DNA from 4 places in the Vreelandella arctica genome. Region 1 is predicted to be linked to each of the others. Evidence: predicted binding sites of a transcription regulator. Region 1 holds the regulator's gene; each other region holds the start of a gene.

Region 1 (8,018 bases):
CTTTCACAACTTAAATTGGCGTTAACGACTTAGGACGTTGAATGCTCACGCATTTTGGCGGTAATAAGCTCAAGCAGCTCGCGCTGACTGCCTGCCTTGCGCAGCTGGTGGCGAGTATCCGCATCATTCATGATGGTCGCTACCTGGCCGAGTAGGGATAGGTGCGTGTCGTCTGCCTCTTCGGGTACAAGTAGGACAAACACCAGATCAACTGGGTCGCCATCAATGGCGTCGAAATCAATCGCTTCTGACAGTTTTAAAAAACCAGCGATAGGCGCCGAACAGTGCGGGCTGCGTGCGTGTGGGATAGCCACGCCATTGCCGATACCGGTGCTGCCTAAGCGTTCTCGACCGATTAACCGGCTAAACACTTCTTGGCTGTCCAGGCTGGGCGTATTTTGTGCGATAAAGGTGCTGAAAAATTCCAGCACCCTTTTTTTGCTGCCCCCGGGCACGTCGAACAGAACGCGTTCCGGGGGGAGTATGGTTTCCAACGTCATTGAATTAACGCACACCTGCGCCTTGGGCGCGGGCTTGTGCTTTTTCCTTATGTTTAACGAGTTGTCGATCGATTTTATCCGCTAGGGCGTCGATAGCGGCGTACATATCACTGTCGAGGGCTTCCGCATGTAAATCAGCACCTGCGGCGTGCAGTGTGCAGGCGGCCTGTTGGCGCTCTTTCTCCACTGATAAGGTGACTTGCACCGTGGTTATGTTGTCGTAATGGCGCTCTACACGTTCAAGCTTTTCGTTGACATAGTCACGCAAGGCGTCAGTCAGATCTACGTGATGACCAGTGATATTTACTTGCATTGACGTACTCCTTATCCATCGGACTGTACTTCGATTGTAACCCTTTTTGCCGCGTTGCAAAGCCCTTGTCGAGAGTTTCCCTTAATCGTTGACGAGTGCTAGCGAAGACGACGTCGTTCGCTGGACGAGAGGATGCCCATGGCTTCACGATATTTAGCCACTGTACGACGCGCTACTTGAATGCCGCCTTCATCCAGTAGCGTGACTAAGCGGCTGTCAGAAAGCGGTTTGCCCGGCGGTTCTTCCTGAATAAGTTTTTTGAGCCTGGCGCGAATAGCGGTGCTGGAGTGGCTGTCGCCATCTTGGCCGCTCACTTGGCTTGAGAAAAAGTATTTAAGTTCAAACACACCACGGGGCGTATGGATATATTTTTGCGTGGTGACCCGTGAAATCGTTGATTCGTGCATCTCCACGGCTTCTGCTATGTCAGCCAATATCAGCGGTTTCATGGCTTCTTCGCCGTGCTCTAAAAAGCCAATTTGCCGGGTGATAATTTCGCGACCCACGCGCAGCAGCGTATCGTTACGGCTGGAGAGGCTTTTGATTAGCCAGCGCGCTTCTTGGAGGTGCTCTTTAAGAAACTGGTTGTCCTGGCTTTTGTCCGCACGCTTTATCAAACTGGCATAATCGGGCTGAATGCGCAGCCGCGGCAAGGCTTCTGGGTTGAGCTCTAGGTGCCAGCCTTCGTGGTTATGGCGAACTACCAGGTCGGGCGTCACATAGCTGTCGGCGGTGTCACCGTAGGCGCTACCGGGGCGTGGGTCGAGGCTGCGTATCAGTTGAATGACATCGGTCAACTGCTCGTCGTCGAGCCCTAAGCGGCGCTTGAGTAGGCGTATGTCGTCTTTACCCAGCGCTTCAAGAAACTGGCGCACTAAGCGGCGAGCGGGGACGAGTAGCGGTGTGTCGTCCGGGAGGGCTGCGAGTTGCAGCATCAAACATTCGCGCAGATCGCGAGCAAAGATGCCGGTCGGTTCAAACTGCTGGAGTTTGAGCAGAATCGTTTCTACTTCGCGCTGGCTAAGCCCGTCAATTCCCTGGGCGCGTAGGCCTTCACGAATATCATTGAGCGGTTGGGTCAAGTAGCCGTTGGCATCCAGTGCGTCGATTAAGCTCTCTGCAACGAGCTGTTCACGAACACTGAAATCCGTCATGGCAAGCTGCCAAAGCAGGTGACCATGAAGGCTTTGTCCGGCGGCTTGGCGCTCAAAATCTGGGCCTTCACTGCTGTTGCCGCCCAGGCTGTTTGAATCTTGATAGGTATCTGACCAGTCGCTATCTACCGACAGTTCAGTGGGTATGCTCTCTGACCACTCCTCCTCTTTAGGCTCGCTGACAGCCTGTTCGCTGAATTCATCCTCTTGCTCAAGCATGGGATTGGCATCCAAGGCCTGCTGAATTTCTTGCCTCAGATCCAGCGTAGAGAGTTGTAATAGGGCAATCGCCTGCTGCAGCTGAGGAGTCATGGTCAGCTGTGTGCCAATACGCAGTTGTAGAGAAGCTTTCATGACCATCTGAGAACCACGCGTTAATCGGAAAGCTTCACCCTAGTGCGAGAGAGTATCGGTTGCAAGTGCAATAAACATGCCATTGGTAGTAAAGTTGTTGCAGAGCGCTATTTACAGAACCAAAAAATAGGTTTATGGGCAGGCAGTGATTGTAGGCGCCGCTGATCAGTTTAGAGGCGAAAATCAGCACCCAGATATACGTCTCTGACCTTCTGATTATCGAGAATGGCACTGGGTGAACCGCTGGCAATGATTTGCCCATCCCCAACGATATAGGCGATGTCGCAAATATCCAGGGTTTCACGTACGTTGTGGTCGGTAATCAGTACGCCAATATGGCGCTGCTTCAGCGCGCGAATGATGGTTTTGATCTCACCTACCGAGATGGGATCAACGCCTGCAAAAGGCTCATCGAGCAAAATAAAGGCGGGCTCAGTGGCTAGCGAGCGGGCTATTTCTACACGCCGACGCTCGCCACCCGAAAGGCTCATCCCCAGGTTGTCGCGAATATGGGTAATGTGGAAGTCTTCGAGTAGCGCTTCAAGGCGCTGTTCGCGGTCGCTACGGTTAAGCTCTTTACGGGTCTCGAGTATCGCCATAATATTATCGGCAACCGAGAGCTTGCGAAAAATAGACGCCTCTTGAGGTAGGTAGCCAATCCCTGCCGCTGCACGTTCGTGCATGGGGGCGCGGGTTAAATCCACATCGTCGATACCCACTTTGCCCGCGTCGGATTTGACTAGCCCGACAATCATATAGAACGAGGTGGTTTTACCCGCGCCGTTGGGGCCCAGTAGGCCGACAATGCTGCCTTGGCAGATCTCCAAATTGATGTCTTTAACCACTCGGCGGCGTTTGTAGCTTTTAGCCAAATGGTGGGCATAGAGGGTTTTGATCGGCGCGGTGTCAGCAGTTGCCACAGCTTTGCTCCCTATTGTTCAGGCTGAAGGGTCATACGTATGCGCTGGGGCTCGCTGCCGTCAACGTCAGAGCGTGCTTGAATCACTTCACGGTCAATAAAATACTCAAGGCGCCCGCCGGTGAACGTGTCTTCTAGCTGGATCAGCTCGGCTTGGTCAATCAGCTCTACGCGGCGCTCAGCGACGTGATAAATAATCCGTCGAGCCCAGCCTTCAGTGGGACCATCTTGGCCCTCCACTTGATGACGCAGGTAGGCGCGTTCACCGGTGGATGTCGCTTTCGATAGTTCGCCAGCCTCGTTGCGTTCGATCTCAACACGCTCGCCTCGCAACTGCATTTCGCCTTGGCGAATATCTACATCCCCGGTGTAAACGGCGGTGCCGGCCCGCTGGTCGAGATCTAAACGGTCAGCTTCCACTTCTACAGGGGCTTGTTGTGACGTTTGGGCCAGTGCCGATAACGGCATCGTGAGGGCAAAAAGAGTGGTGGAGAAAAGGGCTGTATAAATAATGGCTTTCATGGCGGCTCCTCTTAAGGTTGCGTGGCCGGGGGGTGTGTGCCGCGCACATTATCATTTAGGCGGACCTGGCTGGTGTTAAGCCACGCGTCCATACGTGAAGCGCTCATTTGCTGGGGCGGTTGCTGCAGTAATACCGGTGTTTCACTCCAAGCATGTTGATTAAGGCCATCATAATGCAATAGCTCGGTATCAAGCTGCCAGCCTTCATCCGGCGCGATCAGTCTAGCCGAGCCCGACATCAACAGTGCCTGGGTGGCCGTGTTGAGCGTGCCTACATCGGCGCTAGCCAGCCACTGACGGTTTTCACTATCATACAGTACCGCTTGAGGCTCTTCCGTCCAGGTTTCGCTTCGCTGCGGCGTATGGATAAGTCGCGGCGTTTTTAGCGACTGCAAAACGTTGCCGTTATCGCCGAACAGGGTGATCTCAGCATTTTCCAGTACGTGGCCTGGCTCTTGAGCCTGTGCGTCGGGGTCGATGCTGATGTCTTGAGGCCCGCGGGGGTCAAGCCATACCAATAGAGCCCCTAAGGCAATCACCAGTCCGGCTAGCCAGATGCGTACTTTAAAGCGTTTAACCATTTAATTGCGGCCGTGCAGGTAGGTGTCGAGCACCGCGCTCCAGTGCCCTTGAGCTTCAAGCAGCGTATCGCAGATTTCGCGCACGGCACCGTGGCCACCCAGGCGTTCGGTGGTCCAGTCGGCGTGGGTGTGCATATAATCCGGTGCGTTGGGTACGGTAATGCCGACGCCACAACGCTTAATAGCCGCAAGATCGGGGAGGTCGTCGCCACAGTAGGCCACTTGATCAAGCTCGATATCGAGGCGCTGACAGAGCCCCCGCAGGGTAACCAGCTTGTCTTCACAGCCTTGATGGACATGGTCGATACCCAGGGCGGCGGCGCGTTGACTCACCATGGGAGAGTCTCGGCCGGTTATCAGCGCAACATGAACGCCCACACGTTTGAGAAGTTTGAGCCCATGGCCATCCTGGGTGTGAAACGCTTTGATTTCGATACCATCGGCCTGAAAGTAGAGGCGGCCGTCGGTGAGAACACCGTCAACATCAAGCGCCAATAGGCGTACGCGGCGAAGTCGATCGAGTAGCGCAGCAGGTAGGGTCATAGAGCCTCCATATTAGTAAATTCTTAAATTAAGTGTAGTTAAATAACACCGCTGGCGAGCAGGTCATGCATGTGTAAGGCGCCAATAGGTCGCTGTTGTTCATCAACCACCGCCAGCGCGGTAATACGGCTCTCTTCCATGATGCGTACCGCTTCGGCCGCCAGGATGTCGGGGCCGATACGCTTGCCCGGTCGGGTCATGACATCATCCACGAGCACTTCACGCAGATTATGGAATTGATCTAACGTGCGGCGTAGGTCGCCATCGGTGTAGACCCCGGCCAATCGCCCTTCGCTATCCACCACACAGGTAAAGCCAAGCCCTTGCCGGGTAATCTCTAGTAAGGCGTCGCGCAGCGGGCTGCCCAATGCGACCTGGGGCAGGCGTGTGCCGTCGTGCATCAGATCTCTAACGCGCAGCAGCAAGCGTTTGCCTAAACTGCCGCCGGGATGGGAGAGGGCAAAATCTTCAGCGGTAAATCCACGCGCCTCTAGTAACGCCACTGCCAGCGCATCGCCTAGGGCGAGGGCGGCGGTGGTGGAGCTGGTGGGGGCGAGGTCCAGCGGGCACGCCTCACGCTCAACGCCACTGTTTAAGTGCGCATCGGCGTGTTTGGCAAGCGTGGAGTTTGGACGCCCCGTCATGCTGACTAGCGGTATGCCCAGGCGTTTAAGCAGTGGTAAGAGCGCAGTGACTTCGGCGGTTTCACCCGAGTTAGACAGCGCCAATACCACATCGGAACGGGTGATCATGCCTAAATCGCCGTGGCTGGCTTCACCAGGGTGAACGAAAAAAGCTGGTGTGCCTGTGCTGGCAAGTGTGGCCGCCAGCTTACCAGCGATATGCCCCGACTTGCCCATGCCGGTCACCACCACGCGGCCTTGGCAGGCGAGAATTAGCTCGCAGGCACGGTCAAAACTTTCGTCTAGTTTGGCTTGAAGGCCGCCAATGGCTGCCTGCTCAATTTGCAGCGTACGCAATGCACTTTCGCGTAGTAGGCTGGGTGGAGCGAGAGGCTGGCGCATAGCGTTTTCTCTTAATCCTTGAACATATAAAAAGTAGTAACCATCAAGAATAACATCTTGGCACCCTTTATAGGCAGTCGTTGAGATAGTAGTTGGAGACGTTAGCCCGGGTGCGTTTTGACTATAAGGCGGCCTGCTACCGGTTCGCTATCAATAAATGGGTAGGCCAGTAGAAACACTCAAGCGTGCCGACGTGTTTTGTAGCGTTATAGTACAATGTTTGATAATGTTTTAGAAACACTGTTTTATAATCGCGATAGCCGCAAGTAGGGTATGATGGCTAACCCAAGTGCGCCTCGTTAAGAGTCAACTGATCCATGATAGATGCTCCATTTATTGAAATTGAAGACCTCCATTTTTCACGTGGCGATCACGAGATTTTTCGCGGCATAAATATGACGATTCCTCGCGGCAAAGTAACCGCGATTATGGGGCCAAGCGGTACTGGTAAAACCACACTGCTTAAGCTAATCGGCGGGCAGTTGACCCCTGAGCGTGGGCGGATAGTGATTGATGGGCAAGATGTTCATCGGCTATCTCGTAAGGCGCTATTTACGTTACGTAAGAGAATGGGAATGCTATTTCAAAGTGGCGCGCTGTTTTCCGATTTAGATGTATTCGAAAACGTTGCCTTTCCGTTACGCGTACATACTGATTTGCCCGATACCATGGTGCGCGACCTAGTGCTACTTAAGCTGCAGGCGGTCGGGCTGCGCGGTGCGCGTCACTTGACGCCCGCAGAACTGTCGGGAGGCATGGCGCGTCGGGTCGCACTGGCTCGCGCCGTGGCGCTGGATCCGGAGTTGATCCTGTATGACGAACCTTTCGTTGGTCAGGATCCCATCTCTATGGGCGTTTTAGTGCAGCTTATCAAGCGCCTTAATCAAGCGCTGCAACTCACCTCTGTGGTGGTATCTCACGATATTAAAGAAACTCTGAGCATTGCAGACTATCTCTATTTAATTGCTGATGGTCAGGTGGTTGCCCATGGTACGCCGCAAACCTTAGATACGAATCAAGACCCCAGGGTTAGCCAGTTTATTCATGGCGAGCCCGATGGCCCAGTGCCGTTTCACTATCCCGCTGAGGCGTTTTATCGCGATATTTTGGGCGAGCCCCCGATGACAAAGACAGGCTAATGGCTTCAATGCAGGGTAAATACAGGGCAAGGACAAATGCAGTCAAAATTTTCTAACGGTACCGCGCGTATTACCCGATTGGGGCGTCGAGGGTGCGATTTAATGGAAGCATTAGGCCGTGCGGGGGTGTTTCTCTTCCAATCCGCTGTCGGTGTGCCATCCCGTGCGGGTTGGCGCTTATGGTTGCATCAGATGCATTTTGTCGGTGTGCTTTCGCTCGCCATCGTGTTGGTGTCTGGGCTGTTTATCGGCATGGTGCTGGCACTGCAGGGCTATACCATTCTGGTCGATTTCGGCGCTGAACAAGCGCTTGGGCAGATGGTGGCGCTGTCACTGCTGCGTGAGCTTGCGCCTGTGGTGGCCGCGCTGCTGTTTGCTGGCCGTGCGGGCTCGGCATTGACTGCTGAGATTGGCTTGATGAAAGCCACCGAGCAGCTCACCAGTATGGAGATGATCGGTGTTGATCCGCTGCGCCGGGTGGTCGCTCCGCGGCTATGGGCGGGCTTTGTGTCGCTACCCATTCTAACCGTAGGTTTTAGTGTGGTGGGTATCTGGGGTGGCTACTTGGTGGGCGTAGAGTGGTTGGGTGTTTTTGAGGGCTCCTACTGGAGCAACATGCAGGCCAATGTGGCTTTTGTCAGTGATATTGGCAATGGCATGATCAAAAGCGCTGTGTTTGCGCTGGTGGTGACCTGGATTGCTGTCTTTCAGGGCTACGATCTGGTGCCGACCTCAGAAGGCATATCTCGTGCTACCACACGCACGGTAGTGTATTCGTCGCTTGCAGTTCTGGGGCTTGATTTTGTGTTGACTGCCGTCATGTTTGGCGGCCTTTAATGGGTGGAGCAGTTTCATGAGACGCAGTAAAACCATGGAGTTCGGTGTTGGCCTGTTTATGATTGCTGGCATTTTGGGACTTGTATTCCTCGGCTTGCGTGTTAGTGGACTGACACTCTCCGCACCCGCTC
Region 2 (8,018 bases), on a different contig from region 1:
GGTGGTATGTTGGGTACCGCCCATACACCAGACGACACAGCCCGGGCGGTTGTCGGAGAGACGTTTGGCGACATCGTACATCTCGGCTTCGGGGACACCGGTGACTTCTTCGACGACGCTGGGCGGGAAGTTGGCGACTTCGGCGCGCACTTCATCCATCCCGTAAACGCGCTGGTTGATGTACTCGTTATCTTCCCAGCCGTTCTCGAAAATGTGCCACAGCAGGCCCCAGATATACGCCACATCTGAGCCAGGACGCAGACGCACGTATTTATTGGCTTTGGCGGCAGTACGGGTAAAGCGCGGGTCGACCACGATGATGTCGCAATTATTGCGCTCTTTGGCGATCAAGAAATGCTGCATCGCCACCGGGTGGGCTTCACTAGGATTAGAACCGATAAACAGCATCGACTTACTGTTATGCATGTCATTGAGCGAGTTGGTCATCGCCCCGTAACCCCAAGTATTCGCCACGCCTGCCACGGTGGTGGAGTGGCAGATACGCGCCTGGTGGTCGGTGTTGTTAGTGCCCCACAGCGAAGCAAGCTTGCGCATCAAGTACGCCTGCTCGTTACTAAACTTCGCAGAGCCCAACCAGTAAACGCTGTCCGGGCCGTGTTCTTCGCGCAGCTCAAGCAGTTTGTCGCCAATTTCGTTAATGGCGTCATCCCAGCTCATGCGCTCCCACTCACCGGCCACCAGTTTCATCGGGTACTTAAGGCGCCGCGTGGAGTGACCGTGCTGGCGCAGCGAAGCGCCTTTTGCGCAGTGTGCGCCGCGGTTGATAGGGTGGTCAAAAGCAGGTTCTTGCTTGGTCCAAATGCCCTCTTGAACTTCGGCATAAACGCCACAACCCACCGAACAGTGGGAGCAAATGGTGCGCTTGGTCTCTACCGGAGAGTCCAGTACCGGTGTTTTGTCCGCGGCTTCAGAGCGCTGCATCATCGGCGCCCCCATGAAGCCGACAGCGGCCACGCCGCCTGTGGCTGCACCGGTGCGCTTAAGGAATTGACGGCGGGAAATTCCCAGTCCAGAGGCCTTGGGGGTGTCTGTTTTGCGAGTTAAACGCATGGCAAATCTCCTGGCATTCCGCCGTCAGTCACGCAACGAGGCGTAGTAAGCGCGGACGTGGTCGGTCTCACGGTAGTTAGCCGTTTGTTTTTCGTTTTTCACTGGGGCAGTGTCAGCCTGTGCCAGGGTGACATGACCGACTGCCGCTGCAGCGCCAGCAGCGGCGGTTCCCAACCCAACGGTTTTCATAAAACGGCGGCGCTCAGGATTGTGTGACGGGTGCATGGGTTTCTCCTCTTGCATGCCTTTATAGCGGGTCTTTTTATGCTGTTTTTTGATTTTTACTGATTTTTTATGGAGCCTGCGTTAAGGCTCAACAATACGCACCGGCGTATGACCCGCATCAACACTCAAGCGAGCCTCCTCACTCTCCATAAAAGCGCCACCCAACTGCCCCAGCGCTGCATAGAAAGCGGTGTCTACCTGCCCCAGGTCGGCAAAACAGCTGGCCGCCCAAGGGGCTAAATGTTGGCTAAAGAAATAGGCCTGCTCGTGACTAGCTGAGTCAATCAGCATTGCCATCACTTCGCATAGTGCCGCCAAGTGATCTTCTGGGTCACGGTTATGTTCACTGCGCACAAAGCCGAGCACCTTCAAATCCTTACGCAGCGCCACCAGCGCCGCTTCCATCAATTCGCCATTGCGGTACCAAGAAGCATACGGCACCACCTCACCCTGAATGACGCCGACCAGGAGGCGGAAGTGAGCACGCTGCAGTCCCTCGACGTCGGTGTTCTTGGCGGCGGCTGCCAGCGCATGCCAACACTCGGCCAAACGGCTGCCGTCTTGTTCGATGTCCAGTTCAGCCAACCAATCTAGCAACTCAGCATCCGGAGTCCGGCGTAATAATGTGGCCAATAGCCGGTAAATATCGGCACGTAGCGCATCCGCTTCTTTCAGCGTGGGCAGTGCATCCGTCATCGGCTTATACCTTCAGTTGCGCGTCGGGATCGCGAATCATGGTTTTCCAGACATCCTTAACGCGGCAGTCTTCACACATTTCCAGACGAATCATCGCTTCGCCAGCAAAGTAGGGGTGGTTGACCAGCTTCTCTTTAATAGTAGCTACCGTGCTGACAGTAGCAAACGGCTTGCCGCAGTTGATGCATTCAAAGGCTGCTTCTTCGTGACAAATATGGCGCGTTTCGCGAGCCTCCGAGGCCAAGAAGCCGGGCATCAGTGTAATTGCATCTTCGGGGCAGGCTTGTTCACACAAGCCGCACTGCACACAATCCGCCTCAAGGAAACTCAGCGCGGGCGTTTTGCCACCCGACTTGAGCGCGGGGGTTGGGCAGTTGCTGACACAGGCGTGGCACAGCGTGCAGGCATCGCGATCCACCTGAATGGCGCCGTAGGCAGCGCCCACCGGCATAGCAACCCGCTCGTTGCTGGGGTTACCCAACTCTGCTAACCGTGCCAGCACGCGGTTCAAGCGTGCCCGCTTTTCGGGTTCAGGTAGACTAAGCGGCGCCTCAGTCAGTGGAGTAAGCGCCGGAAGCGCGTCGCGAGCGGCGTGGTCGGCTACCTCAATCAGCGTCACACGGGCGCGGTCATGGCCCAGCGCGTCCAGCAAGGCATGTGCCTGGGCGACTTGATCAGTCAAAAAGGTACTCAAGCGGACAGGCATATCAGGGTGCAGCTGGATACGCACTTCAGCGGCACCGGCAGCCAGGGCGGTTAGCCACTGGTCGTGGCCTGCGGCTCCCAGCTCTTCTAACGGTGCGTCGATGATATGGCCTGCGGGCACTACACCCGCAGCCCGCTCGGCATCTTGTGAGTCATGGGTAATAAAACGCAGCACCGGCACCTGACCACCGGCTTCACGGTAGGCTGCCAGCCAAGCGGATAGGGTGTCTTGCTGGCGGCGCGTTTCCGGTAGACGAAATTCGATAGCGCCCGTAGGACAAGCGCTGGTGCAGCTGCCTACGCCTTGGCAGAGGAAAGGATCAATCTCTATATGGGACTCAATCCGCCCCTGAATGCTGGAGATGGCATCCGCCGGGCAAACATCCAAACAGCGGGTACAGCCAATGTTGCCGCTGGTGGAGTGCGCACATAAATCACTGTTGACTTGAAAATAGCGCGGCTTATCGAATTCGCCCACTAGCCCCACAAAATCGTCGAGGATATCGCTGCGCTGCTCAACGTCCTGCCACTGCAGTACTACATAGCCTGGAGGCGGCAGCTCCCAGCGCTGGGTATGCGAAGTTGGAGCAAGATCGAGGATTAAGTCAAAACCGTCGCGCTCAATCAGTGCACGAGCAATATCCAGCGAAGCATCTTCATCATCAAGTTGAACGTTAAAGGCGCCCAGATAGCCATTGATACGCAATTGGCTGAGCTGCCGCTGGGTCAGCGTCTGGGTGACCAGCGGCTCGCTAGACCCGAGAGGATCGTCAGTACCGTTTCCTGGGCTGTTCGCGTCAGATTCAATGACAAGTAGCGTCAGCGATGCCAAGCCGCGCCCCTGTAGGGCGCGAGCGGCAGGATGAACGTCGGCTTCGGTGCCTATTAACAGCGCATGACCACGGCTGTGATAGGTCACATTGGCAGGCGTTAGGTTAGCTGGCCACGAGATACGTCGGCGTACCGTTTCCCGAGCCTCGGCATTGCGCTGGTCGTCTATCGACGCCAGTTGGATTCGTTGGTTCATGCGCTCTCACGGTCAGGGAATCATTCTTATTATATTTTTGAGTTATATATTTAACTATTGTGGCATAACAATGCGTTGAAGCTAAGTTCAGCCTATGTGCAATGCTGATATTTGCCAACCTAATTACCGTCAACGCTGCCAACGCTAGCAACTAAATCAATGCTCAACTTATTGATTTCTATATACTAAGGAATAATGTCATAATTTGGTATGAGTGTCAGATAAATAATCAGACTGGTCGTCTAGTGAAGTCTCTTTTACAACGTTGTTACTGGCCGTGCAAGGTGCGGTGTGCTCTTCGTCTGCAGCTGTCGATGGCTCACTGGCGGCCACTTCAGCCGGAGACTCGGTGCTGCCCTCGTCTACTGGCTTATCAAGCGCCTCTTCCACTTTATGCGTCCAGCGGCGCAGTTTACCGGCGAGATCTGCCGCCATCGGTTTCAACAGCTTATTGTAGTCGGCGTCGTAGTCATCCAAGCCATCGCGCACGTTGTAGTTACCGGTGGCCCATAGGCGTTTTAATGCTTGTCGGCGTAAAGGGCCGCTAACGCCCGGCGCCATATACGCACTGAAATCGCTGCCTGCTTCCAGCGTGTCAGGGTCTGGCAAGGTGTGGTCGAGACTGCCGGGGTCTGGCTCCTCAGCTGGCGTTACCAGGGGTTGTTCATTTTCAGTGTTAGGTTGCTCGGCCTCATTATGAAGCACTGCCTCCTGGTCAGCAGATGCCTCATCTAAGGGCTTAGTATCTAGTGAAGAGGACGCCGACGCGTCCTCTTCTTTTTGCACATGGCGCTTTAGTCGCGACCAGCGTTCCAGGCGACTCATTACGGCTGCTCCTTGGAGGGCGTGTCTTTGGCGCGCCCAGCCCCTTTGCGTTTTTTCTTGCGCATTTCCATTGGCGCTTCCCCATGGCGTGCCAGATAACTCTCGAGCCAGACCTGAATGGCCATTGGCATCGGTGCTTCGAGCACCTGTTGCTCGCCATCCATCCAACCAGCCGCAACGTCCTGGCTAGCGGTAATCGCATCCGGCTGGGGTGTTTGTCCGGTAAAGCCTGCTCGCACAAACAGTCGCGGAGTAGTCGACGTTAGATTGAAACGATAGGCAGCACGCTCGGTCATCGACAGCTGCAGGTTAAGGACATTATCACCCTGATCGCCCAGCGTTAGCTCAGCAATGCGCCACTGTGTCAGTGTAAAACGCTTCACCTGCTTGGGCTCAGCTACCAAGGTAATACTGATAGGGCGTAGGTTATCGCTCATATTTTAAAAACCCTGCACCTTGCATGGATGACATGTGGAAAAATAGCACTTAGAAAATAGTACTTAGAAAAATCGCACTTATAAGGATAGCGCTTGAATGGGTAGACAAGTAAGCATCCCCAGCGCCATCATCGTCAACCCTGTCGTTTTGCGAGAACTATTTCGCGAGGATTACCATGCCCGCCCTTCAGCCTGCCCTTCAGATAAGCCGAGCCCGCTTACCGGCCACCACCGAGATCAGCATCGTTGATGAATATGGCGATGCGCGTCAGCAGGCCATCGCCGCTGAACGAGCACTCACCGTGTATCTCAACAAACGTGAAATCGTCACGCTGATGACGCTGGGCGATGACCCTGAAGCGCTGGTGGTGGGCTATCTACGCAATCAGGGGCTACTGCGTGCCGCGGCTGATTTAGCCGCCGTGCAGGTCGATTGGGAAGTAGAAGCCGCGGTCGTCATTACACGCCACTTGCCCGAGGATTTAGAGGCGCGCTTAAGCACTCGCACGGTGACGACCGGCTGCGGCCAGGGCACGGTCTTTGGTAAACTGCTCGACCAAACCGCTCTGACGGCGCTTCCCGATACGCCGTTAGCACAATCCACGCTCTATCAACTGCTGCAAAATCTCAACGCCTATAATGAGACCTACCGCAGCGCGGGCGCCGTTCACGGCTGTGCGCTTTGCCGCCAAACCGAGGTGCTCGACTTTGTTGAAGACGTAGGGCGGCACAACGCGGTGGATACCCTGGCCGGGCGCCAATGGTTGCAACAAGCCGACAGTGCCGATGCTGATATTTTCTATACCACAGGGCGCCTGACATCTGAGATGGTACTCAAAGTGGCGCAAATGGGCATTAGCGTACTGGTCTCGCGCTCCGGTGTTACCCAAAAAGGCGTCGAGCTGGCTGAACGCTTCGGCGTGATGCTGATTGCCCGCGCCAAAGGCCGCCACTTTCAGGCGATTAATACGCAGAATCGCTTGGCGCTGGATGCGATACCTAATCGACCATCTCATGCCCGTTCATCTAAAGAGGCAAGCTCATGATTCCCACTCACGAACTCACCGGCATGATTCTCGCGGGCGGCGAAGGGCGCAGAATGGGTGGCCGGGATAAAGGGCTTGAGCCGTTCGCGGGCCTGCCATTAGTCGGCCATGTCGTAAAACGCCTTGAAGGCCAAGTAGCCGAGCTGCTGATTAACGCCAACCGCAATGCTGACGCCTACCGCTTCTTCGCCGATCGCGTGATTGCCGATGAAGAAGGCGGCTTTAAAGGCCCACTGATGGGTATTTACAGCGGCCTACGCGCGGCAAAAACGCCTTGGTTACTAGTCGCCCCCTGCGACTCCCCCGCCCTGCCTGACAATTTAGTGGCGCGCATGGTGGCAGGGATTGGCGATCATGATATCGCCGTGGCCTTTGACGGCGAACGGCTGCATCCAGTGGTTGCCCTGCTACGCACTTCGCTGGCAGATGATTTGGCCGCCACGCTTGCCGAAGGCGAACGCAAGATTGACCGTTGGTACGCCCGCCATGCGTGGTGCAAGGTCGATATGTCGGACTGTCCCGATGCGTTTGCCAATCTTAATACTGAGGAAGAGAAGCTGCGTTTGGAAAGTCTGCTGGCAGCCGTCTCAGGGAAGGTGTCGACATGACGCTCTCCTGCTTTGACCTTGGCGAGCGCATGCTTAGCGTGGATGAAGCGCGCCAGGCACTCACCACCTTGATTGAGCGCCCGCTGGGCAGCGAACAGATTCCGCTAGCGCAGGCTCACGGCCGTCGGTTGGCTGCGGCCATCCAGGCCCCCATTAACGTGCCACAAAATACCAATGCGGCCATGGATGGCGTAGCGCTCGCCTTGGCTAAAGAAGGTGTTGGGGCCAAGCAAACCCATTGGCCGCTGGCCGGTGAGGTGTTGGCCGGGCAGTATCGCAGCGAATTAGTACCTGCCGGTCACTGTGTGCGCATCACCACCGGTGCCCCGTTGCCGCCGGGCACCGATACCGTGGTGATGAGTGAACAGCTGCGCGAACCAATAGATGATAAGCCTGCGCATGTGATTATTGAGTCGCCCGAGCTTCTCAAACACGGCCAACATGTTCGCCAGGCCGGTGAAGATATTGCCACTGGCGACACGGCGCTACCTGCGGGAGCACGGCTCAATGCCGCCTCAATGGGACTGTTAGCATCATTGGGTTACGCACAGGTTACCGTGTGCCAGCGCCCCAGAGTGGCGATTTTTTCCACCGGCAATGAAGTCACGGCCCCCGGCGAACCACTACCCAAGGCCGGCATTTACGATGCTAACCGCTTCACGCTGACCGGCTTACTCACCGAGCAGGGGGCAGAGGTGATCGATCTGGGCATTCTGCCGGACGACTTAAACGCGACCAAAACCGCGCTTAAGCAGGCCGCCGAACAGAGCGATTTAGTGATTACCAGCGGCGGCGTCTCAGTGGGTCAGTCCGACTTCACTCGCGCTGCACTGGAACAACTGGGCCGCCTGGCTTTTTGGCGCGTGGCACTGCGCCCAGGGCGCCCCATGGCCTGCGGCTGGCTGGGCGAATCGCGCACCCCATTTGTCGGCTTGCCCGGAAACCCGGTCGCTGTCATGGTAACCTTTGGCCAGTTTGTGACACCGTTGCTGGACCGTCTTCATGGACAGCCCATGGCGCTACCCTATCGCCTGCATGCGATCGCCGATAACCTGTTAAAAAGTCGCTTAAAGCGTACTGACTTTATTCGCGGCGTTTACCATACTGATGAGAATGGACAGCTACACGTGCGCAGTACCGGCGCCCAGGGTTCGGGCATTTTAACCTCGATGGTGGCTGCTAACTGTTTGATTGAGCTTGCCGATGACCAAGACGGCGCACAACCAGGCGAGGTAGTCAGCATACAACCACTTACGGGATGGCTATGACCGAGCAACGACACGCTAATCCACAGCGATCTGCCCAGCCAGACACTGACCAGCAACTGATCGACGACTTTGGTCGGCGCATTAGCTATGTGCGTATCTCGGTCACCGAT
Region 3 (8,018 bases), on a different contig from region 1:
TTAAGAATATGATCGATGCGGTGTAACGCCAGCATCGACTAATGGAGAACCGGCATGAGTAAGTTTGCTCTGGAAGAAGTGCTTAGCGTTCATCACTGGAACGATACCCTGTTCAGCTTTCGCACCACACGCGAGCGCAGTCTGCGCTTCAAAACCGGTCAGTTTGTAATGATTGGTCTGGAAGTGAATGGCAAGCCGCTAATGCGCGCTTACTCGATTGCCAGCCCCAACTATGAAGACCACCTTGAGTTCTTCAGCATCAAAGTGCCCGACGGCCCGCTGACCTCACGCCTACAGCACTTGAAAGTGGGCGATCAGATCATGGTCAGCCGTAAGCCAACCGGCACGCTGGTGACCGATGATCTACTGCCTGGTCGTAACCTTTACATGCTTTCGACTGGTACTGGTCTGGCGCCCTTTATGAGCTTGATCCAAGACCCCGACGTTTACGAGCGCTACGAGAAAATCGTGCTGGTACACGGTGTGCGTGAAGTCTCTGAGCTGGCTTACGCCGACTTCATCACCAAAGAGCTGCCCGCGCACGAATACCTGGGTGAAGATATCACTGAAAAGCTGGTCTACTACCCGACCGTTACCCGTGAAGAGTTCCACACCATGGGCCGCCTGACCGACCATATCCGTACCGGTAAGCTGTTCGAAGATACCGGATTGCCGCCCATCGATCCGCGTCAGGATCGTGCCATGATCTGCGGTAGCCCCGCCATGCTAGACGATACCAGCGCACTGCTTGATGAGCTGGGTCTAAATATCTCGCCGCGCATGGGCGAGCCGGGCGACTACGTGATTGAACGCGCTTTCGTCGAAAAGTAAGTTAACCACTAGCCATTAAAAACCCCCGCTACTCGGTTTGAGGATATAAACCGGCTAGCGGGAGTTTTGTATGCTGGCGCCTTTAAACGGCGTCTTTACCGGTTTCGCCGGTACGGATACGAATCACCTGCTCTAACGGCATCACAAAGATTTTGCCGTCGCCGATTTTACCCGTGTTAGCGACTTGGGTGATGGCATCGATCACCTGCTCGGCCATATCGTCGTCCACGGCTACTTCCAGCTTCACCTTGGGCAGGAAGTCCACCACATACTCAGCGCCACGATACAGCTCGGTATGCCCTTTCTGACGCCCAAAACCTTTCACTTCCGTCACCGTAATACCCTGTACACCGATGTCGGAGAGCGACTCGCGCACATCGTCAAGCTTGAACGGCTTGATAATAGCTGTGATCAATTTCATTACCATATCCTCTAACTGGGTGGCCGTGATGGGGTTGAGTTGAAGGGCTGCAAGTATCGCAACCGATAACCGCTACTCACCAGCATACACCGCTATCGACAGAGAATAAAAAAGCCTCCCACTTTAGGGGAGGCTATAAGGAGCACACCAGCTCAATGGGTAGGCATTACCTTATTTCTTAATACCAAATTCGGGGTAGGCTTCGAGACCACATTCAGCGATATCAACGCCTTCATACTCTTCTTCTTCGCTGACCCGGATACCCATGATGGCTTTCAGGATTAGCCATACCACCAGGCTTGCCAGGAAGACCCAACCGAAGATACCGGCAATACCGATGATTTGAGCACCAAATGACGCGCCGTCGTTGTTCAATGGCACCGCCAGCACGCCCCAGATCCCGACAACACCGTGCACTGAGATCGCGCCGACCGGATCATCCAGTTTCACTTTATCGAGGGTGACGATGGCAGCGACAACGATGATGCCGCCCACTGCACCAATAATCGTGGCGCCTAGTGCGGTCGGAGAGAGCGGATCAGCGGTGATTGCCACCAGACCCGCCAGCGCACCGTTCAGTGCCATGGTCAGGTCCGCTTTACGGAACCACAGTTTGGCCAGAATCAGTGCCGCAATCACACCACCTGCTGCTGCAGCGTTGGTATTTACAAACACTTGCGCCACGTTATTCGCAGAATCGACGGCCGCCAGCTTGAGCTCGGAACCACCGTTAAAGCCGAACCAGCCCATCCAAAGAATGAAGGTACCCAGCGTTGCCAGCGGCATGTTGGCACCGGGAATCGCGTGGATAGAACCATCTTTGCCATATTTGCCTTTACGCGGCCCGAGCACGATGACACCAGCGAGTGCTGCAGCTGCACCGGCAAGGTGCACAATGCCTGAGCCAGCATAGTCAGAGTAGCCAACTTCAGACAACCAGCCGCCACCCCACGTCCAGTAGCCAGACACCGGATAGATAAACGCGGTCATCACCACTGCAAAGGCCAGGAATGCCCACAGCTTCATACGCTCGGCCACGGCACCCGACACAATCGACATGGCGGTGGCGACAAAGACTACCTGGAAGAAGAAGTCAGAACGCATGGAGTAGTAGGGGGCGTCATCGCCGCCTGCGGTCACCGCATCAACGCTGTTTTCAGCGCCAATCAGGAAGCCTAGGTTAGGCAGAAAGCCGCCAGCGCTGCTGGAGTACATGATGTAGTAGCCCACCAGCAGGTACATGGTGCAGGCAATCGCAAACAGCGCGATATTTTTGGTCAGAATTTCAGCGGTATTTTTGGAGCGTACCAAGCCCGCTTCCAACATGGAGAAGCCTGCGGCCATCCACATCACCAGCACGCCGCAAATTAGAAAGTAGAACGTATCGAGCGCGTAGCTCAAATCAGCTAACTCATTCATAAGGTGTTCCCCGTTATTCTATGAGAAGTTATACGCAAAAGACGGCTATGCAGCCCTGTTCGCGTGGCGTCCGTTATACGGCGTCAGCGCCACGCTCACCGGTGCGGATACGAATCACGTCTTCCAGTGGCGTAACAAACACCTTGCCGTCACCGATTTTTCCGCTGTTGGCTGCGCTACAGATTGCGTCCAGCACGCTTTCTAATCGTGCATCGTCGACGGCCACTTCCACTTTTACCTTGGGCAGAAAGTCGACAACGTATTCGGCGCCACGGTACAGCTCGGTATGCCCTTTCTGACGGCCAAACCCTTTAACTTCAGTAACGGTGATGCCCTGAACTCCGTTGTCGGCGAGTGCCTCACGAACATCGTCGAGCTTGAATGGCTTGATGATAGCGGTGATGAGTTTCATCCCGGATCTCCCCTGCTGGATAAGTCCTGCTAGATTGGTAGCGGCACAGCCGCCAGAATAAGCACCTGAACCGTTAATGCGCATACCGTGCCAGCTGACTTTTTTTTCTTATAATTCAGCTAATTAGACAACAAGGAAAGTCTTTCAAAGCGCTTAATCTCGTCAAATCCATCGTCACACCACGGCTATTGCACCAAAAAAAGGCGTAAGCAAATGTTGCCTGCTCCATTTCGATGCAAACCACCCGCTGAGCAGTTAATCCATTCGACACATGCGAATTCGCCAACTGTTGCGTATCCTTACGGTAAGCCGTTTTTATATATGTTCATTTAGTGAGTTATTAAGGAGAGAGCAGCTATGGCGCCTCAAGACCGCATCAGCCGACTGGCCCAGCAGATTGGCGACCGTTTACAAAACGCCTCTCAGGCACCGGAAGATATCCAAAAAGGCGTACAGCAAGTCGTGCGTGGCGCCTTCGACCGCCTTGAGCTTGTTTCCAGAGAAGATTTCGATATTTTGATGGACGTACTGCAGCGCACGCGTTCGCGGGTAGAGGCGTTAGAGCGCCAAGTGGCTAACCTTGAAGCAGCCGTTGAAGCCTCCACAGCGCCAACCGCCACGCCAGTAGAAGCAGAAGTACCGCCGGTGCCGACGCCAGAGCCAGACAGTGACAGCAATGAAGACGAAAAACCGACCAAACGGTAAACCCATTTACTGCCTAGTCAATTAGTTAGCGGTTATCGGCAATAGCGTGACATCACCTATTGCCGACGTCTGCCGTCATGATGGTCGCCTTGCTCTATCATGCCCTCTCAGCCCTCCCCATCCTCATAAATACGAATCAATATCATTGACATTTTAGCTGTCAATGATACCTTCCTGGTGTAGCCGTTATCTTCAAGCGCCATTCGTTCTTCGCTAGTGGAGCCGTTGAGAAAGGCGACCTGGTAAAAATAAGTCGCGTGCAAGCACCAAGATAGATCAAACCGGTGCCGACGCCGCTGCGGGATGGCCTCTGCCAGCGCAGATTTTTTCATTTTGACGAGTCGTCTTGCGTACTGATGCGCCAATTTGATGCATATCATTGAAAACAATAGCGCATGACCTATGAAATCACTCGCGACTCACCCGCCTATAAACCAAACACAGCAGACCCTGACGTCGCAGTCGCTGGAACAATTGGGGTTGCGCTTCGGCATCGATTATCGAATTGAGGGGAGGTGTGCAAAAGTAGCGCCCGTCGCCCAAGGCCAAGTACATGATGTCAGCCTTTCCCCGTCGCTCCATTTAACGCTCTCGGACCTACAGGTTGAGCGTACCTACTGGTCGACTTCCCGCCAGTCAGTGCCCTGGTTCATTAGCGTTGTGCTCGAAGGTCATATCACCGCCACGGTGGGTTCTGAATGCTTTGCCCTCATGGCAGGCGATGGGCTGTGCGCGCACTTCAATTCTCAGCATTCGCTCACGGTCTGTCAGCCCGCCCAGCCGCGCCTACGCACGGTGAATCTTGCAGTACTCGCAACAGAACCTCATGGGCTTCCTCTATCCCCCGCAGCCCCGCTGTTGCATCGCTGGCGGCTACCTGAAGCGCTGCTTCTGGCCCTGCGCGCCAACATCGACCAGCCGACAAGTGCTTGCCGGCAACCGCTGGTGTGGCAAGGGCTAGCGCTACAACTACTCGGTCATGGCTTACCCGCTGACCCGTTATCGCCGCTGGCGGCACGCTCTGCCTCCCATCACCGTGAAACACGCTTAACCTCTCGAGACCGCGGCTGTCTGGCGACGCTTCACCAGCAGATTGCCGATCAACCAATGAAGAACTACTGCTTGGATGGCTTGGCCCGTGATGTAGCCATGAGCCCTAGCAGCCTGCGTCAGAAGTTTCGCGCCTATTACGGTTACTCACTTTTTGAGCACCTGCGCCAATGCCGCTTAACCCAGGCATATCACGATCTGCAGCGTGGTTATAGTGTGCAGCAGGCTGCCCATGCGAGCGGTTATCGCCACGCCACTAATTTTGCCACCGCTTTCAAGCGCGCTTTTGGGATGGCGCCCCACGCTGTGTTGAAACGCCATTAAGACACCACTCACTTGTCTTTAGCAGTAAGTTCCTCTCCCAGGCATTTTTTGGCATCAGGCATAACACCTTTGTCATTGCGCATACCTTTCCACTGCAATAAAAAGTAATAATTCTCATTAACACGTTTGCTTCATTGCTTTTTATTGCAGGTACCACCCATGCTTACTTCCCATCATCGCTTTCTACGCTCTCCGCTTAGCGCCGCTGTTATCGCAGCACTGTCGGTATCACCGCTTTATGCACAGGAAAACACCACGCTGGGTACCGTCACGGTGACCGCTCAGCAGGCCGCCACCAAAGTCGAGACGCCGTTTATCGAAACACCCCAGAGCGTCTCTACCATTACGCGCGAACAGATGGATAACCGCGGTGTAAGCACCGTTCAGCGAGCCACTGACTACACGCCCGGCGTTTATAGCAATCAAATCGGCGCCTCCAACCGTTTTGACTATCTCGTGCTGCGCGGGTTTTCGGACGGTAGCTTGAGCAATACTTTCTTAGATGGTTTGAAGATCATGGGCGATGCCAACTCCCATAGCAGCATGCATATCGACCCGTGGTTTCTAGAAAGTATCGAAGTAGTGCGCGGGCCCGCCTCGGTGCTCTATGGTCGTGCCTCCCCTGGCGGAGTGGTCGCCCTGAACAGTAAGCGGCCCGAATTTGAACAGGGCGGTGAGCTGCGTTTTCGAGTGGGTAATAATAACCAGCGCAGCGCCGCTTTTGACCTTACCGGGCCACTTGGCGCTGAGCAGCGGGTGGCCTTTCGCCTGACCGGCATTGCCAGCGCCGCGGACACCCAGTTTGGCCCGGCAGAAGAGGAGCGCTACGCCATTGCGCCCCGGCTCGCTTGGGATATCACCGATGACACCAGCCTAACGGTAGAAGCCTACTTGCAGGATGAACCCGAAGGCGGCTACCACTCCGGCGTCCCCTATGAAGGCGCCGTGGTCGCCCACAATGGCCGTAAGATCAGCAACAACTTCTTTGATGGCGAAGAGGATTACGACACCTATGAGCGCACCCAGCGCATGGTCGGCTACGCCCTGGAGCACCGCTTTAACGATCAGGTGACCGGTCGGCAGTTGATGCGCTACCTCAATTCAGATGTGGTGCTCAATCAGGTCTACGGTTTTGGCTGGACCTCGCCTACGTCTGATGAACTCACCCGCTACTACTCCGGCAGCAATGAATCGCTAGACGCCTGGACGCTCGATAACCAGTTAGAAGCCAACATTAGCAGTGGCTTTATGGATCACACGCTGCTGTTCGGGGTGGATTACCAGCAGCGGGAAAACGACGTCTCTTGGCCATCCGGGTATTTTCCGTCGATCAATGCGTTTAACCCTGTGTATGGCAGCGAACCCATCGAGTTTTACGCCCCGGTGCGGGAACGCCACGAAATCGACCAAACCGGCGTTTACCTGCAAGACCAAATCGCCCTCAATGACTGGCGCTTCACCCTGGGCGGCCGCTACGACTGGGTGAATATCGACAATACCAACCGCGACAGTGGGGATACCAGCTCGCTCAGCGATACCCAGTTCAGTGGCCGCGCCGGGGTGGTCTACCTGTTCGATAACGGCGTGGCGCCCTACTTAAGCTACTCCACCGCGTTCACCCCCACCAGTTTCGTGGATGAAAGTGGCGATCTGCTGCAACCGATGGAAGGCGAACAGTGGGAAACCGGCGTCAAATTCCAACCAAACGGCAGCGCCAGCCAGTACAGCGCGGCCCTGTTCCACATCAGCCAGGAGAACGTCGCCACCAAAGAGCAGCCCACTGACCCTTACCGGGCCGTGGGTGAAATCGAATCCCAAGGGCTGGAACTGGAAGCGCAAACACGGTTGAGCGACACCCTTTCGCTACAGGCGGGCTACAGCTTCACCGATATCACTTACGCCAAAAGCGATGACGGCAACCAGGGCAATAACGCGATTTACTCACCCCGACACCAGGTTCAACTGTGGGGCCACTACGAGGGCAACAAGGGTTGGCTAAACGGCGTGGATATGGGTGTCGGCGTACGCCACTACGCGGATATCGCCGCTGACCGGTCCAACACCGAAAGCGTGCCCGACTACACCCTGGTCGATGCCACCGTTGGCTATGACCTTAGCCAACTCGGTGTTGAAGGGGTCGAGACACGTCTGAATGTGAGCAACCTGCTGGATAAAGAGTACGTGGCTTCCTGCAACTCCCTGGAGTACTGCTACTTTGGCGCCGAGCGGGGCATCACTGCCAGCGTTCACTACCGATTCTAAGCCTCCGCTCAGAGCCATTGCCTAAGTATCGAGAAGTAATCATGAACATATTTGCCCAGGCCGCCGCGCCTGGGCTTTTTTACCTGCACTCATGTTTGCAAACAATAAATATTATCGTTTAAATACAGCTCTTATTTTTCTGGATGGCCTCTCTTCATCATGCGCCAAACCACCCTGCTCTCTTTATTTGTACGCTGTGGGCTGTTCGCCGTTTGCCTAATGACTTTTTCAACGGCAAAGGCGCAGTGGGCAACGGTCGACTGGACTATCGCCGAAACCCTGCTGGCCATTGACGCCCCTATTAGCAGCGTTGCCCAACAGGACGCTTACCACGACTGGGTAGGTGAGCCCCGTATATTTAACAGTGCCACTGATATGGGCCTGCGCACCCAACCCAATCTGGAGCTATTGGCCCAAGTACCGCCCGAACAGATACTGATCTCCCCCATGTTCGCTGGCTTAACACCGCGCCTGGAGCGAATCGCACCGGTCACCTCGTTCGCGCTCTATTCGCCCGGCACCGATACCTGGCAAGAGATGCAAACCCTGACCCGCCAGTTGGGCGAGTTAACCGAGCGTCAGCCTCAGGCAGAG
Region 4 (8,018 bases), on a different contig from region 1:
GTTGGCGTTCTGAAACCAGCTGTCCAGGCTGCCAAAGGCGTCATTCAATTTATCGGCAAGTGTTTGCCAATCATAGTGAGCATCGTCGCTTTGCAGCGTCAGTTTCACTCCAGCGTCATATTCATCACCATACACAGCGAAACCTGCACTGTCCGGCCCACGATCCGTCATGGCGATGAGCATCGGCTCGAACAACTCCCCCAGCCGACTCTCTAACGCGGGTTTTTTCAAATAAAGCCCGACTATTCCACACATAGTATTACCTCGCCTTATGCATCAGTGCCTTTTCATCAGTACGTATAAATCAGCCCTGTGCATCAGTGCATACAACAACATAGAGAATTAAAAGAATTCTGCGTAGCGCTGAATTTCCCAATCGCTGACCTGACGGCTGTAATCAGCCCACTCTTCACGCTTAACTTTGATGAATTCATCGGTAATTTCTTCCCCAAGCCCTTCGCGCAGCACGGCGTCTGCTTCCAAGGCGTCAATCGCCTCAGTGAGTGACTGGGGTAACATACCGATGTTTTGTTCGCGGCACTGGTCGGGTGTCAGTTCATATAAGTTGATATTTTGTGCCTTGCCGGGATCCAGTTTACGGTCAATCCCATCCAGGCCGGCAGCAATCAGAGCGGCATGAACCAAGTAAGGATTACAGCCAGCATCAGGTAGCCGAAACTCCAGCCGACCATAGGGAACACGCACCATCGCCGAGCGATTGTTATCACCATAGGTAATGAAAACAGGCGCCCAGGTCGCACCGCTGTTGGAGCCACCAGCGACCAGACGCTTATAAGAGTTAACGGTGGGTGCTGCAAAGGCGCACAACGCTGGTGCATGGTGCAGAAGGCCACCAAGAAAGTGATAAGCCGTAGAGGAAAGGCCAAGATTCTGCGGGTCGCTATCATCACCAAAGACATTATTGCCGTCTTGATCTGCAATCGAGAGATGGAAATGCATACCGTTACCTGGCCGATCAGCACGGGGCTTGGGCATAAAAGAGCACACCATTCCCAGCTCATTGGCAATCTCACCGGCGGCCATACGCACAAAGGTGAAACGGTCAGCGGAGGTCAGCGCATCACTAAAGGTGTAGTTGATCTCGAATTGGCCATTGGCGTCTTCATGGTCGATTTGGTAAACATCGAAATCCACCGACTGAAGTGCTTCTACTAGGCGTTCAAGAAACTCTCGTGAGCGCGACAGACCTTTATAGTCGTAACACGGCTTGGCCAGGGTATCGCTCACATCCACTGGCAACAGTTCGCCAGCGGGCCCCCGCTTGAACAGTGAAAACTCCGGCTCCAAACCGGTATTCAGCGTCCAGCCTTTATCACTTAAACGCTGTAACTGACGCAGCAGCACAACCCGGCTGTCGAGGGAATGCGGCTCATCGTTGACGTAGCCACAGCAGGCCATGCGCGCGTAGTGCGGCTGCCAAGGCACCAGTGACAGAGAAGCCAGATCGCCACGTGCCATAAAATCGGGGCCGTGTGGTTCCATACCTAGGCCGGAGACCGCGAAACCAGCAAATCCCGCCCCCTTCTCGACAACATCCATCAAGCAGTTAGCTGGCACCGATTTGGTCTTGGCAGCGCCATGTATATCAACGAACTGTGCCAGTAGATAGCGGACATTATTGTCCTTGATGAATTCAACAGCAGCTTCAGGAGACATATTTTACCCTCGCAATTATTCCTTTCAAGAAACTATATTTCTCAAAAAGAAAAGCACTTAATATGCCAATATCTTTTCACCGCTGTTAAAAAAGCGGCTTAAAAACGACTAAGCTATTGTTTATAGGAATATAAATATTTATCTGGCGGTTATCGTCAAGCGCTTTACGTGCCTCTGTCTGTCTGATTCCACATGTCCTTCTGCTCCCCAACGGTGCAAACTGCCCTAAAAGCGCACCAATAGAAACAATTTAATCGCATATGAAATTATTAACGTCATATCGGCTGTTTATTGGTTAAAAAATTCAAAATTTAAGCATTTGTTTTTTATATGAAAAAAAATAGCTGATCCACCTATATGTCGTGGCATCGTGTTATGGCAAGCATCTTGCTTAACTGAAAGGAATTAATATTTCCCTAAAAGAAAGCAAGGTGGGCATTATTGCTTTCTGCATTAGCACTACCGCTTGCTGGGAAAAACAGCCCTTAATGACTTGACCTTGTAAGGAGTACCGATATGACGATGTTATGGCGCACTTCAGCGCTCACCGAGCGACACCATGCCCTCGGCGCGACGCTGGAAGACTGGAACGGCATGGGCACTGCGTTTCGCTACGCCGGGTTGGATACCGCAGACCATCACGAAGCTATTCGCACCAAAGCTGGACTAATGGATGTGTCCGGGCTCAAAAAAATTCATTGCGTTGGCCCCCATGCCAAGGTGCTTTTAGACCATGCCACCACGCGGGATATATCCAAGCTTTATCCCGGCAAGTCCGTCTATGCCACCATGCTCAACGACGCGGGCAAGTTCGTTGACGACTGTATTGTTTACTGTTTAGCCCCGAATTCTTACCTAGTGGTTCACGGTACTGGGCTGGGCCACGAAATGCTCACCCAGGGAGCACTGGGCCGGCACGTCAGTCTGATCTTTGACGATGATATTCATGACCTGTCACTACAAGGGCCATTGGCCGTCGACTTTCTCGAAAAGCATGTAGACGGTATCCGCGAACTGCGCTATTTCCACCACCTGCAGACTCGCCTATTCGGCTTTGACGTGATGATTTCACGAACCGGCTATACCGGCGAACGCGGCTATGAAATTTTCTGCAAGGCTAAGGACGCGCCCGCTGTCTGGGACGCAATACTCGATCAGGGGGCTTCCATGGGCATAGTGCCTTGTGGTTTCGAAACCCTCGACTGGCTGCGAGTGGAAAGCAATCTACTGTTTTATCCTGTCGATAACTCCGAGACATACCCCTTTCCCGACCAACCTGCTGGCGACACCCTATGGGAATTGGGCTTGGACTTCACGGTGTCCAAGGAAAAGACCCAATTTCGCGGCGCAGGCGAGCACTTCAGGCTAGCGGGCAAGGAGCGTTTCAAAATCTTTGGTGTGCTGATTAATTCTGCGCAAGCGGCTCAGGCCGGTGACACCATTTGGGCGGGTGATAAACAGGTGGGCATCGTCACCGAAGGCATGTATTCCCGGCTTAGCGGGCGTTCCATGGCGCTAGCGCGCCTTGACGTGCCCTTTGCAGAACATGGCACGCCATTAGAGGTACGCGGCAGCTTACAAGCGAAGGCTAACAGCCACAGTTTACCTTTCGACGATCCCGAAAAACGCAAGCGTATTGCCAAAGACTGAACATGGCAATCAACGCCCATGGGCGCACACTCACTGAAACCGAAATATAAAGCTATTATATGAAATAAGCATTAATTTCGGTTTTTTTGAGATCAAATAAGGCGTTTCAAGCCATATATAAATAAATTATTTTATATAGGAATAAAAATGAAAGATCAAGAAGGTAGTTATATTATCCGTGTCTCTTGCCCGGCCACCTCCGGCATCATCTCTGCTGTGACATCGTTTCTTAGCGAAAACAACTGTTATATCAGCGAACTTGCCCAATACGATGATGAAGAATTGGGGCGTTTATTCCTGCGTGCAAAGTTTCGGTTCAATAAAGGCGTAAAGCCAAATATCGCTACGCTGCACAATGACTTTGTCGGTATTGCGCAAACCTTCGACATGAACTGGCAGATCCACAGTACATCGCAACCCATGCGAGTCTTGTTGATGGTGAGTAAATTTGATCATTGCCTAAGCGATTTGATGTACCGCCACGGCAAGGGTGAGCTGGACATGGATATTACCGCCATCGTCTCCAATCACTTGGATCTTCGACCAATGGCCGAGCGCGAGGGGATCCGCTTTGTCTATCTGCCCGTCACTAAGGAGACCAAGGCCCAGCAGGAAGCGGCCATTATGGACATTGTCGAAGAGACCCAAACTGAACTGGTCGTGCTAGCACGTTATATGCAGATTCTGTCGGATGATTTATGCCACAAACTAGCCGGGCGCGCGATCAATATTCACCACTCTTTTCTGCCAGGCTTCAAGGGTGCCAAGCCGTATCATCAGGCCCACGAGCGAGGCGTAAAGCTAATCGGCGCCACTGCCCACTACGTCACCCCCGATCTCGATGAAGGGCCCATCATTGATCAGGAGGTTCAGCGGGTCGATCACACCTACCGGCCCGAGGATCTGGTCGCGGTTGGCCGCAACACCGAAACCATCGCCCTTTCCCGTGCGGTTAAGTACCACCTTGAGCACCGCGTCTTCCTCGACCAGAACAAGACGGTGATTTTCCAATGAACACAACGACCCAATCCACTGCGGCCCTTATTGACGGCAAGGCCTGTGCCGAACAAGTTCTGGCCGAGGTCGCCGTCAGCGTTAAGCAACTGATTGCTGAAGGCACTACCCCTGGCTTAGCCGTGGTTCTCATTGGCGAAGACCCCGCTAGCCAGGTGTACGTCAGAAACAAGATGCGCAAGGCACAAGCGGTGGGCATTCGCTCATTCGAGCACCGCTTCGACACTACCTTAAGCCAGACCGAACTGCTCACATTGATCGACAAGCTTAACAAGGATCCCGAGATCAACGGCATTCTGGTGCAGCTACCACTACCGACGACGATCGACGAAGAGGCCATTATTCAGGCCATCGACCCACTAAAAGATGTCGACGGTTTCCATCACGCCAACGTCGGCGGCCTGGTGCAGGGCCGCGATGTGCTGACGCCCTGCACCCCCAGCGGCTGCCTGCGACTGCTGCAGGAAACCTGTGGCGACTTAACCGGCAAGCATGCCGTGGTCGTGGGCCGCTCCAATATTGTCGGCAAGCCCATGGCTTCACTGCTGTTGCACGCCCATTGCTCGGTGACGCTGCTCCACTCGCGTAGCATCAATGCTGACGCCATCGCACGCCAAGCAGATATTGTCGTCGCTGCGGTGGGCCGACCGAACATGATCGACGCCAGTTGGCTCAAGCCCGGAGCGGTGGTGATTGATGTGGGTATCAACCGCGTTGAGCAGGAGGTTGATGGCGAGCGTAAGACACGTCTCGTCGGCGACGTCGACTTCGCTAGCGCCAGCCAGGTAGCAAAAGCGATTACGCCAGTTCCCGGCGGTGTCGGCCCTATGACGATTGCCTATCTAATGCAAAACACCGTGGCTGCGACCCGCCTTCAGCAACATAAAGTCGCCCAGCCGGTAGTTAACTGATACCCCATAGGAGGACATCACCGTGCCTTTTGGACTGCTTAAATATGGTCTGTCCTCAGACTATCCCGTCAATGTGGACTTGCCGCCCCCCAAGGAACTCAAGCCCAGCTACGATGTGGTGATCATCGGTGGCGGTGGTCACGGTCTGGCCATCGCTTATTACCTGGCCAAGTATCACAACATCACCAACGTTGCCGTGCTTGAGAAAGCCTATCTTGGCGGTGGCAACACGGCGCGTAACACCGCCGTGATCCGCTCCAATTACCTGACCTCAGAAGGGGTCAAGTTTTACAGCGAGTCGGTCAAACTTTTCCAGAATCTATCCAACGAATTCGATTTCAACGTCATGTACTCGGAGCGCGGCCAGCTGACGCTAGCCCACACCGACGCCACGGTGCGCTCGTTCCGCCAGCGGGCCGAGGTCAACAAGCATTTCGGTGGGCGTACCGACATGATTGACCGCCAGCAGATTCGTGAGCTGGTGCCCTCGCTGAACCTCGACCCTGGCCACCTGCCCGTGCTCGCGGGACTTTGGCACCGCGACGGTGCCACGGCTCGCCACGACGCCGTGGCCTGGGGCTATGCCAAGGAAGCGGCCAAGCGCGGCGTTGAAATTCATCAACTGACGGAAGTCCGTAACCTGGTCATCGAAGGCGGGCGTATCACCGCCGTCGAGACCAACCGCGGCACCATTCAGTGCGGCTGCGCCGTTCAGGCTGTTGCTGGCCATAGCTCCGTGCTGGCCAAGCAAGCCGGTTTCCGGCTACCCATCATCAGCTATCCCCTGCAGGCGATGGTCACCCAACCCGTAAAGCCTTTTCTGGACCCGCTGGTCAGCTCTTCCGCCCTGCACTGCTACGTTCAGCAGACCAGCCGCGGCGAAGTGGTCTTCGGCGGTGGGTCAGACCCCTACCCCCTCTACAACACGCGCTCCACGCTGGAAATGAAGGAAAGCCTGATTGCCAGCGGCATCGAGATGTTCCCGTTTCTGGCCAAGGCCAAGCTAATGCGCCAGTGGGGCGGGGTTACCGACATGACCCCCGACTACAGCCCGATCATGGGCGAGAGTCCGATCGAAAACTATTACCTGGACGCCGGCTGGGGCACCTGGGGCTTCAAGGCGACGCCCATCTGCGGCAAGACCATGGCGGAAATGGTCGCCAGCGGCGGCAAAGTGCCCGAGCTGATTCAACCGTTCCGCCTGGAGCGCTTTGCTAACTTCCAGCAAGTCAATGAAATGGGCGCCACGGCGGCCAGCCACTAACGAGAGGGCAAACGCAATGAAAATCATGAATTGCCCGCTCAACGGGCCACGCAACATCAGCGAATTCATCCATGGCGGGGAGCTAAAAACCATGCCGAACCCCACCACCTGTAGCGACCGCGAGTGGGCAGACTACGTTTTTTACAGCGACAACACCGCGGGCGTTATCACCGAATGGTGGATGCATGTTGCCTCCAGCTACTGGTTTCTTGCCGAGCGGCACACCGTCAGCGATGACATTCTGCGCACCTTTGATCCCCAGGAAATTTTCCAGGAGCGCATCGAGTTTGCCGTCGAGGAGAAACGCTCATGAACCGCCATTTCTCACCTGACGACATCCAGACCATGCCAACACGCCTCCCGGCCCCGATGGGCAGTCTCATCAATCGCCAGCAGCCGATCACCTTTCAGTTCGAAGGCACGAATTACCATGGAGTGGAAGGTGACACGCTGGCCAGCGCGCTGATCGCCAACGGCCGCCACCTGCTCTCGCGCTCCTTCAAGTATCACCGGCCCCGTGGCCCGCTGACCATGGCAGGCCAGGACGCCAATACACTGGTTCAGCTACCCGACGAGCCCAATGTGCTGGCGGATACACACCCGCTTAGCCAAGGCCTGGCCGTCACCGGCCAGAACTACAGCGGCAGCCTGGATCACGACAGCGACATGAAGCTTGGCAAGTTCTCCAAGTTCATGCCAGTGGGCTTCTATTACCGCTCCTTCTATAAGCCCAAAGGTGCCTGGAAATTCTGGGAGTCGCTGATTCGCAAGAAGGCCGGGCTGGGCAGATACGACCTTAGTGCCACCGGTGGCTATCACGACAAGGCCTACCTGTTTGCCGATGTGGTGGTGGTTGGCAGTGGGCCGGCGGGTCTAAAGGCGGCCTTGACCGCCGCTGAAGGGGGCGCAAAGGTGCTGCTGGTTGAACAGCAAACCCAGTTGGGTGGCGCGCTAACCTACGCCCGCTTCGATGATGCAGGCGTGCGTGCCGATCAAGTGCGCGAAGCGCTGATCCCAGTGGTTGAAGCGCATGCCAACATTCATGTGCTGTGTAAAGCCACCTGCAATGGCTGGTTTACCGACAACTTTCTGCCCGTGATCCAGGGCACGCGGATGTACAAGGTTCGCGCTCAGGAGTGCATCGTTGCCGCTGGCGCGTTTGATCAACCGGCGATTTTTCGCAACAACGATTTGCCCGGTATCATGCTGGCCAGCGCCGCCCAGCGTCTGATTCGTCATTACGCGGTGCGCCCGGGTAAACGGGCGGTTGTGTTCACGGGTAATGACGACGGCTACCTGGCAGCCCTCGATTTGCACGAACAAGGCATTGAGGTCGCCGCGTTGGTGGATATGCGCGCAGGGCCGGTCGACACCCGCCTTACCCAAGCGATCAATCAGCATGGCATTCCACTGCATGTTGAGCACACCGTGTTCGAGGCACTGCATGACAAAACCCTGCATCACGTGACCGGTGTTGACCTGCGACGCATTACCCGCCGGGG

What was found. The regulator sigma-54, encoded in region 1, starts transcription at its own class of promoters, with help from an activator protein. The targets are predictions, from matches to a motif close to TGGCACNNNNNTTGCTNT.
Region 2: a site for sigma-54 is predicted at 5,097-5,114, ahead of V8L70_RS06045 (DUF3305 domain-containing protein). Genes of this name have one in related genera too.
Region 3: a site for sigma-54 is predicted at 3,159-3,176, ahead of V8L70_RS10510 (P-II family nitrogen regulator). Genes of this name have one in related genera too.
Region 4: a site for sigma-54 is predicted at 1,728-1,745, ahead of glnT (type III glutamate--ammonia ligase). Genes of this name have one in related genera too.

What each region holds. Positions count from the first base shown of each region.
Region 1 is NZ_JBANSN010000008.1:175,261-183,278, reverse strand. It holds gene V8L70_RS09960 (PTS sugar transporter subunit IIA) at 30-500, opposite strand; gene hpf (ribosome hibernation-promoting factor, HPF/YfiA family) at 505-813, opposite strand; gene V8L70_RS09950 (RNA polymerase factor sigma-54) at 912-2,327, opposite strand; gene lptB (LPS export ABC transporter ATP-binding protein) at 2,492-3,241, opposite strand; gene lptA (lipopolysaccharide transport periplasmic protein LptA) at 3,253-3,762, opposite strand; gene lptC (LPS export ABC transporter periplasmic protein LptC) at 3,774-4,343, opposite strand; gene V8L70_RS09930 (KdsC family phosphatase) at 4,344-4,886, opposite strand; gene V8L70_RS09925 (KpsF/GutQ family sugar-phosphate isomerase) at 4,925-5,911, opposite strand; gene V8L70_RS09920 (ABC transporter ATP-binding protein) at 6,229-7,050, shown strand; gene mlaE (lipid asymmetry maintenance ABC transporter permease subunit MlaE) at 7,087-7,887, shown strand; gene mlaD (outer membrane lipid asymmetry maintenance protein MlaD) at 7,904-8,018, shown strand, end outside.
Region 2 is NZ_JBANSN010000005.1:74,703-82,720, reverse strand. It holds gene V8L70_RS06070 (molybdopterin-dependent oxidoreductase) at 1-1,071, opposite strand, end outside; gene V8L70_RS06065 (twin-arginine translocation signal domain-containing protein) at 1,096-1,296, opposite strand; gene V8L70_RS06060 (TorD/DmsD family molecular chaperone) at 1,378-1,992, opposite strand; gene V8L70_RS06055 (4Fe-4S dicluster domain-containing protein) at 1,997-3,724, opposite strand; gene V8L70_RS06050 (DUF3306 domain-containing protein) at 3,923-4,549, opposite strand; gene V8L70_RS06045 (DUF3305 domain-containing protein) at 4,549-4,986, opposite strand; gene V8L70_RS06040 (formate dehydrogenase accessory sulfurtransferase FdhD) at 5,163-6,032, shown strand; gene mobA (molybdenum cofactor guanylyltransferase MobA) at 6,029-6,640, shown strand; gene moeA (molybdopterin molybdotransferase MoeA) at 6,637-7,908, shown strand; gene moaA (GTP 3',8-cyclase MoaA) at 7,905-8,018, shown strand, end outside.
Region 3 is NZ_JBANSN010000009.1:82,354-90,371, reverse strand. It holds gene V8L70_RS10525 (ferredoxin--NADP reductase) at 55-831, shown strand; gene glnK (P-II family nitrogen regulator) at 914-1,252, opposite strand; gene V8L70_RS10515 (ammonium transporter) at 1,424-2,671, opposite strand; gene V8L70_RS10510 (P-II family nitrogen regulator) at 2,745-3,083, opposite strand; gene V8L70_RS10505 (accessory factor UbiK family protein) at 3,441-3,788, shown strand; gene V8L70_RS10500 (hypothetical protein) at 3,896-4,120, opposite strand; gene V8L70_RS10495 (AraC family transcriptional regulator) at 4,191-5,162, shown strand; gene V8L70_RS10490 (TonB-dependent siderophore receptor) at 5,322-7,424, shown strand; gene V8L70_RS10485 (ABC transporter substrate-binding protein) at 7,584-8,018, shown strand, end outside.
Region 4 is NZ_JBANSN010000015.1:26,313-34,330, forward strand. It holds gene V8L70_RS14150 (class II glutamine amidotransferase) at 1-255, opposite strand, end outside; gene glnT (type III glutamate--ammonia ligase) at 343-1,677, opposite strand; gene V8L70_RS14160 (aminomethyl transferase family protein) at 2,194-3,327, shown strand; gene purU (formyltetrahydrofolate deformylase) at 3,475-4,341, shown strand; gene folD (bifunctional methylenetetrahydrofolate dehydrogenase/methenyltetrahydrofolate cyclohydrolase FolD) at 4,338-5,252, shown strand; gene V8L70_RS14175 (FAD-dependent oxidoreductase) at 5,275-6,516, shown strand; gene V8L70_RS14180 (sarcosine oxidase subunit delta) at 6,533-6,829, shown strand; gene V8L70_RS14185 (2Fe-2S iron-sulfur cluster-binding protein) at 6,826-8,018, shown strand, end outside.